One region of the Aliivibrio sp. 1S128 genome, then DNA from elsewhere that is predicted to be linked to it. Evidence: predicted binding sites of a transcription regulator. Region 1 holds the regulator's gene; the other holds the start of a gene.
What was found. The regulator PurR, encoded in region 1, represses purine synthesis genes. The targets are predictions, from matches to a motif close to TNANGNAAACGTTTNCNTNA.

Region 1 (4,202 bases):
AATAATGCCAACTCTCAATTGATATTTCTATTGTTTAATTGATTCAAAACAATTATTAACAAAAACGGTTTATTTAATTTTTACACATATCCTTATACAGCCTGTTAATGATAGGTGCTATTCCTTTTCATACTTATCCAGTACAATTCTTAAATAAATTTCTTGGAGCAAAAATACATGAACGAATTAACTGAATTTAACAAACAACGTGCTGAAATTTACTGGTGGCTATCTAGCTTATTAGCAAGTGAATTAACAACTGAGCAACTAGAGCAATACAATAGCTTTGAGGTACGTACCTTTTTATCTGATTTAGGAAAAACACCTGAATTAACAGATACAATCAACGCGTTAATTGAAAAGTTAAATCAACTTCAAACTCGTGACGATGCACAGTTAGAGCTATCTGCTGATTTCTGTACCGCTTTTTTAGGTTCAGATAAAAACAGTGCCCTTCCTTATGCTTCTATATATTTAGATAAATCAGGTCTTCTTAATGCAAAACCTGCTCAAGATATGCGTGAATTATTAGCTAAATACAATATAGCTCAAAAGTCTGAGTTCAACGAACCTGCAGATCATATCGCTATTGAATTAGATTTTCTTGGAAATTTAATTCTAATGACAAATCAAAAAACATCTGAAGAAGAATTTGAAGAATATATGAATGCCCAATTGTCATTCATCAATGCTCAACTTTTGTCTTGGACACCTAAATTCAACCATATTTGTAAAGAAAGAGATGACTTCGGTTTTTATGCTGCAGTAACCTCGTTTCTTGTAACCTTTCTACAACTTGACGTTACTTTTCTTACAGGTGAGTAATTAATGACTTCGTATGTTGATACAATATCGTTACAGTCATGTGATATAAATCAAATCGCTAACAAAATTTACTAAATCAATAATTGTTTGCACTATGCTTTATCTATAAAATGTGAGCGCAAACGATAAAATCGAACATTAAATGAAAACCGCATTTTTAGCGGTTTTTTTCATTTATAACCAGGGCCTATTTATCTTCCATCATACCAAGACAAAACTCTCTATTTTGTTGGAACATAAATAGCCCCTTATTTACCTATTTAAGGCTTTTATATGGCTACTATTAAAGACGTTGCAAGAATTGCTGCGGTTTCTACCACCACTGTTTCTCATGTGATTAACAAAACTCGCTTTGTTGCAGAAGCAACTCAAAAGCGCGTATGGGAAGCAGTTGAAGAGTTAAACTATGCCCCTAGTGCGGTTGCTCGTAGTTTAAAGTGCAATACGACACGTACTATTGGCATGCTAGTAACTCAATCATTTAACCCATTTTTTGCTGAAGTAATGCACGGGGTTGAAAATTACTGCTACAAACAAGGTTACACACTATTTATGTGTAACACTGAAGGCGATTTAGATAAACAAAAACATTACCTTCGTATGCTTTCTGAAAAACGAGTAGATGGCTTATTGGTTATGTGTTCAGACCTTAATGAGCAGTTATTAGCGTTACTTGAAAAAAATACAGAATTACCAATGGTTATTATGGATTGGGGCCCAGACAGCCCTCGCACAGATAAGATCATTGATAACTCTGAAAAAGGTGGCTATTTAGCAACAAAACATTTGATTGAAAATGGTCATACTCAAATTGCTTGTATTACAGGCCAAGCGGACAAAACTACGTGTAAAGAACGTGTTCATGGTTTTCAACGTGCTCATGAAGAAGCTAACTTACCATTTAAATCAGAATGGATCTTAGAAGGTGATTTTGAATGTGCTTCTGCATCAAAAGCCGTTGATAAATTATTAGCTATGGAAGTACGTCCTACGGCTTTATTTTGTTTTAACGATATTATGGCTCTGGCTGCAATCAGTCGAATTAAGCAATCTGGTTTACGAGTTCCTGAAGATATTTCTATTATTGGCTACGATAATATAGAACTTTCAGCTTACTTTTCACCACCGCTAACGACGATCCATCAGCCTAAACGCCGAGTAGGTAAAACCGCTGTCGAAATCTTATTGGAACGCATTAAAGATAAGCACCACGAACGTCGTGTTTTTGAAATGCAACCCGAGGTGGTATCTCGAAGCAGTGTCTTAGATCGTACTAAATAGCGGTTATTTTCTTTGCCATAAATGAGGGTTGGTTCAAATAATATCTAAAACTTGAACCAACTTAACAAAAATAAAAATAAATTTTTTGAAGCAAGATCACACTATACTTAATTCCGCAATAACTACCTTTATTGATTGCTATATCATCAACGAAGTCACGAACAGGGCAAACTGTGCGAAAGTGCAGGACGCAAAGCCTCCGGCCTACGTATTGAAAAATATAAGGTAGCGGGGTTGCCGATGGTAAGTAATCTCTCTGGTATTGTTAATTTTTACTTTAAAATAACAATGCCTTATTTTGAACTTGCTACTATTTCCTCGGGCTCAGTTGTTTAGTGACGTAGACTTACTAACCGAGAATTATTGCAATGGATAAACCAGTACTAAAAGAATCACTTCGATTACTGTCATCTTTAGGCACTATCACTTCACGCTCAATGTTTGGTGGTTTTGGCATTTTTATTGATAGCACCATGTTTGCTCTTGTTGTTCAAGACAAGCTGCATTTGAGAGCGAGTAGTGAAACTATCAACTTATTTAAAGAGCAAGGGTTTGAACCTTATGTTTATAAAAAACGTGGTTTTCCTGTTGTCACTAAGTATTTTGCAATTTCAACTCATTGTTGGGAAGATCCTGACTCTATCTTAATTCAAGCGATTACTGCTTTAGATGTCGCTAAAAATGATAAAGAAAAACAACAGGCCGCAGGCCCATCACGTATTAAAGATTTACCAAATCTCAGATTAGCTACGGAAAGAATGCTTAAAAAAGCAGGAATTAATACCGTGGATGAATTACGTGACACCGGCTCTGTAAATGCCTATAAAGCGATTCAACAGACACACTCAAGTAGTGTAAGTGATGAATTACTTTGGTCTCTTGAAGGAGCGATTAAAGGTACGCATTGGTCTGTTGTTTCAGCTGAAACACGAAGTGAATTAAGAAAACTATTATAATAAATATATACGCCTTAATCTTATTTGCTATCTAAAAAATATAGATTAAGGCGTTATTTTCTTTGATATCCTACCTTTCACATCTCATCCAATCGTTATTATCATTCATTTAGTTAAAAAGCGATAATCCTCCACGTTTTACATCTTCACGACAATAATCGCTGTTAGTTTATATCACTATCAGTTAATCTCACCCCCAATATATGGAATAAAAAACTGTTAAACAGTTCACGTTTTACAAGGTGCATGGATGAAAAAAAATACCATTAGCAAAAAATGGCTTTATTTACCTATAATATCAACGATATTAACGATAACGCTTGGTTTATTTGTATTCAATTCAACACTGTCAAACTGGCTTGAACATAAGGTAGAAGGCAGCTTATCTGAAGAAATAACTCGTCTTATTAAAGACATTAACGACGATAATATTTCTTTTACCGATTTAAAATCATTAGATGTTTACATAAAAACGAAACTAGTGATTGCCAAAGAAGATCATATAACATTAATTACATCTGACGGAACCCCGATTGCCGATAGTGATATTTCTTTAAGTTCTGTTTTACAACTTGAAAATCATCTAAACAGACAAGAGATCGTCAACGCTCAAAACTTTGGGTATGGCACTTCGACTCGCTTTAGTACATCTCGCTTTAAAAACTTACTGTATTCAGCAAAATCATTCGAATATCAAGGTTCTACGTACATCCTTAGAGCAGCTACGCCATTAACTCGCATTGATGCAATGGTGGAAGAGTTGATGAATATTTTAATTATTTTAATGAGTATTAATATCGTACTTGTTATCGCTTCGTCCTTACTAAGTAATAAACTGATTCAACAACAAGTTCAAAATGAGCAAGACTTACAAGAAGAGCGTATTGAACAACGAACTCAAGAAATAGAACTCTTACATCGCCTTGCAACTATGCTGGCAGCCTGTAATTCAATTAATGAAGCTCAAATGGTGGTAGAGGATATCCTCCCTAGAATTTTAGGGGATGTGAACGGTGTTGTATCCTTAATGCGTTCCTCTAGAAATCAGTTACTAGTAAAGCTTGATTGGGGTGGCGCGTGGCCTGGCAGTAAAACTTACGCACCTGAAGAGTGCTGGGCATTACGTAAAGGTAAATTCCA
Region 2 (4,202 bases), on a different contig from region 1:
TCCCTTTTCAAAAATAGGATTGAAAATGAAAAAGACACTTTTAGCGTTAGCTCTAGCGAGCGTATCAGTAACAGCAGCAGCTGACTCATGGATTTATGGTGGTGCACAAGTAGGTTCTGCTGATTACAGAGGCGAAAGCTCAACGGTATACGGTGCTCACATTGGTACAGGTATTCTTCCTTTCATCGGTTTAGAGATGGGTGCTTGGAATCTAGGTTCTTATGACTTTGGAAGTGAAACAACAGATGTGACTTCTGTTAACTTCGCAGTTAAACCAAGTATCGACTTTGGTCCACTGCACGTTTACGGCAAAGCAGGTATGCACAGCTGGGAAGCTGACGGTTACCGTAAAGATGATGGTCTTGACCCATTCTTTGCTCTAGGTGTTGAATACAGCATCATCCCAATGTTTACTGTTGGTGCTGGTTACAACAATTTCACCGTTGGTAGCGAAAATATTGATTTTGCATCACTAAACCTAACGGTTCATTTCTTATAATCACAGCGTTGATTGTTTGAATGCAAAAATGGCGACCAATGTGGTCGCCATTTTTTTAAGCTAAAAAGTTAAATATTAATCAACTAATTGATATTCTTCTTTTAATACTTTAATGATTTCTGCTTTTGGGTTGTCACTAAGCTTGATTGGAGCTCCAGTAATTTTAGCTGCGATGTCTAAATAGGTTTTAGACAAATCCATCATTGCTTCTAATGGCAGTGCATTCTTTTTAGCTAAAGCAAAGCGCTCATCCATTCTGTTTTTATTTAAAAGAATATCTGGTTCAGGGAAGTGATTTAATAAGAACTGACGGAAACCTTCTTTAGAGTTCTCAATGATATGACCTGAACGATATGCTTCTTTATCCCATATACGTGATGAATCAGGTGTACCTACCTCATCCATATAAATCAATTTTTCATTGCCTTGAGAATCATTCACATAACCAAATTCAAATTTTGTATCAACAAATATTTGATCGACTTTATTTAATGCCTTAGAAATAACCGCAAAGCCTTCTTTTAATAACTTCTCATACAATGCGATGTCTTCTTCACAAGAAAAATTAAATTTCGCGTAGTTATCTTCAATATTCTTACGAGTAATGTTTACATCATCGACTTCAGGAACGCCTTCTATTCCTTTTAAAACCCCTTTAGTTGAGGGTGTTAATAGTAATTCAGGTAACTGTTCGTCTTTTTCTAAGCGTTCTGGAATTTGAATCCCACAAAAATCACGCTCACCATTGGTATAAGCACGCCACATAGAACCGGTAATATATTGACGGCAAATGGCTTCAATCATGACAGGTTTTGCTTTTTGAACAATCCATACAAACGGGTGAGGAATATCAAGAATATGGCTGTCAGCTAAGTTGTTATCTTTAAATAGCTGGAACCAATGATTAGAAATAGCGTTTAACGCTGCGCCCTTGCCAGGAATTCCTTTAAGTCCGCCTTCACCATGCCAAATACAATCGAATGCAGAGATACGATCGCTGATAACCATGATAGCTAAAGGTGCGTCAGAAGCGACATTGTAGCCTTTTTCTTTGATAAGGCGGCGGCTGTCTTCTTCTGTTAACCAATAGACAGAACGAACCTTACCACTGTGCACGGGTTTATTGGTACGAATTGGCAGATCATCATTAACAGCAAGTACTTGTTCGGAAAGACTCATTATAGAATTCCTATATAAACGGTTTAAATACAGGAAGCATCATACCAGAACTATTAATGACTACCACTAGAAAAGCAAACGTTTGCTTTTTATTTTCACTAAAAAACTGAGTTGAGCTAGTGAGCGTCAATAAGTTAGACTAATACATATAAAATAAATAACTCAATAGGGCACTTATGCGAACTAAAAATATCATTGCTTTAGCTATGTTAATGATTTCAAGCAACAGTTGGGCAAACATGTGTCCAGTGAATGTTGAAAATGATGTAGTACTTACTCCATCAGGAGAAGTTAAAGTTGATAACGCTCAAGATAAATTGAGAATAGATCATGATGGTCGAGTATATGTTAATGGCAAAGAACTTGATTTAACGGCGTCACAAAAGCAAGCTGTTGAAAAGTACCAGCAACAAGTGTCTGATTATATTCCAACCGTTGTCGATTTTACTGATAAAGGTATTGCGGCTGCTAACGATTTTGTGAGCGAAATTGAAACCTCTTTTGATGCAGAAGGCTCATTTGATGCTGTAAAAATCAAAATTGATGAATATGGAGTAACCGCGAAACAAAAATTCTATCAAGGTAAAAATCTAATTTTAGAGCACGACTTTTTTAAAGAAGTAAATACGACTTGGAAACAAGATTTTGAAGTCATGATTAAAAGTCTTGATAAAGAGATATTTGCGAGTGTTTTTAATTCATTATCAGATAAAATGACAGAAGGGGAATTGAATTTCTCTGAATTACAACAGCAGTTTGCCGATGCACAAACAGCAATGAAATCAAAAATGGAAGAACATCGAGTAGAAGTAAAACAAGAAGCTCAAGAATTGTGTGATTCAGCAAAAGACATTGCAGCAGAAGAGCAAGATTTACATCAACTTATTCCTGAATTAAAAGCATACCCAGTATTTACCATTTAATTAATAAAGAGACAGCAGATTATGTTCGACACAACAGAAACGATTATTTTTTCAAAAACAATATGCCCATTTTGTGTTAAAGCAAAAGCGATTTTGGACGCTAAGAATATAGCGTACAAAATATTAACGTTAGATACCGAATTAAGTAAAGAAGACATGGTAGCGTTAATTCAAGAAAAAGAAGGAATAACAGTGAATACCGTGCCTCAAATTTACCTAGATGGTAAATACATTGGTGGACATGACGATTTAGTGGCGTTTTTTGAACGTCAAGATACCGGCATGGATCTTGGAAGTTTTGAGCTGTAGAATACATTAGCAAATAATAATCATACCGTTCACTTAGTCAGTGCATAATAAATAAGAGTAATAAAAATATGTGGAAATCTCTTCTAACATTAATGGATGATTCAGTGGTTGTACTGCATTTTCCTGATGAGTTTCAGCCGGATGAAGAACCGACATTAAAGAACTTTAAAGATCGTTTAGAAGAGATTAATGCGCATAGTTTTCATTTTGATGAAAAAATTATTACATCAGTTATACAAGATGTTAAAAACGGTATGATTGCACATCATCAAGAACGCATAGTAGCTACGCGACGTGATGCAGAAGTTATCATTGCCATTGAAGATCGTGACATGAAAGCAACCATGGCGGTTATTGGTGCTTATGGTGGTAAAGATTTAGCTAGTAATGACATTATTACCGCATTAACCAGTATGAAAATTACTCGTGGTATCAGTAAAAATGCCTTGAAGAAAATGATGTTCCTTAGCCGAAATTTAATGGCGGGAGAACGTATATCTTTGGTCGTAGCGAAAGGAAAAGAGCCAGTTGATGGTGCAAATGCAAGCTTTACACCTCTAGTCGAAGATTTTCGAGAGCAAGCTTTGAAACCTCAAGAAAAAGAAGGCGAAGCTGATAAAGTTGATATGCGTGATTTAGGTGAAACGATTACGGTTTCTGAAGGCGATGAATTGATACGACGCACCCCTCCAACCAAAGGTACTGAAGGGTACACCGTAAAAGGTGAGATTATTCCTGCTACACCAGGTAAGAATCACAAACTTCGTGTCGGTAAAGGTGCAGCAATTTCACCACATGATCCAGAATTAGTTATTGCGACTATTTCAGGAATGCCGTGGATTAACAAAGATGGGGCAGATGTCGATAATGCTTTATGTTTGAATGCGGTTGATATTTCTACAGGGCATGTGAAATTTAAAGGCAGTGTGATTGTGAGTGGTGATATTGCTGCTGATATGATAGTAAGAGCGACAGGCAGTGTCACTGTCGGAGGTTTTATTGAATCAGCAGATGTTCAAGCTCATGGTGATGTTATTGCAATGAAAGGTATTATTGGCCATCAAGTTGAAGATGGTGAAGAATATTCGTGCTTTGTTAAAGCTGGCGGTAAGATCATCGCTAAATTTGTGCAATCAGCAAATTTACAAGCCTCTGGAGACATTGAACTAGGATTACATTCAATCCAAAGTTTTATAAAAAGTAAGAATGCAGTCACTGTTATGGACAAATCAGGCCTAACTGGATCGATTGTCGGTGGTGAGGTGTATGCGGGTTCTACAATTACGACGGTT

Region 2: A6E03_RS09140 (phosphoribosylaminoimidazolesuccinocarboxamide synthase) is a predicted target of PurR. The motif match lies at 1,749-1,768, and genes of this name have one in related genera.

What each region holds. Positions count from the first base shown of each region.
Region 1 covers NZ_MAJV01000106.1:104,332-108,533, reverse strand. The annotation lists gene torD (molecular chaperone TorD) at 178-825, shown strand; gene purR (HTH-type transcriptional repressor PurR) at 1,099-2,106, shown strand; cyclic di-GMP riboswitch class I at 2,262-2,348, shown strand; gene A6E03_RS14050 (TfoX/Sxy family DNA transformation protein) at 2,475-3,062, shown strand; gene A6E03_RS14045 (sensor domain-containing diguanylate cyclase) at 3,313-4,202, shown strand, end outside.
Region 2 covers NZ_MAJV01000058.1:299,400-303,601, reverse strand. The annotation lists gene A6E03_RS09145 (outer membrane beta-barrel protein) at 26-499, shown strand; gene A6E03_RS09140 (phosphoribosylaminoimidazolesuccinocarboxamide synthase) at 575-1,678, opposite strand; gene A6E03_RS09135 (YggN family protein) at 1,855-2,601, shown strand; gene A6E03_RS09130 (glutaredoxin domain-containing protein) at 2,623-2,910, shown strand; gene A6E03_RS09125 (DUF342 domain-containing protein) at 2,979-4,202, shown strand, end outside.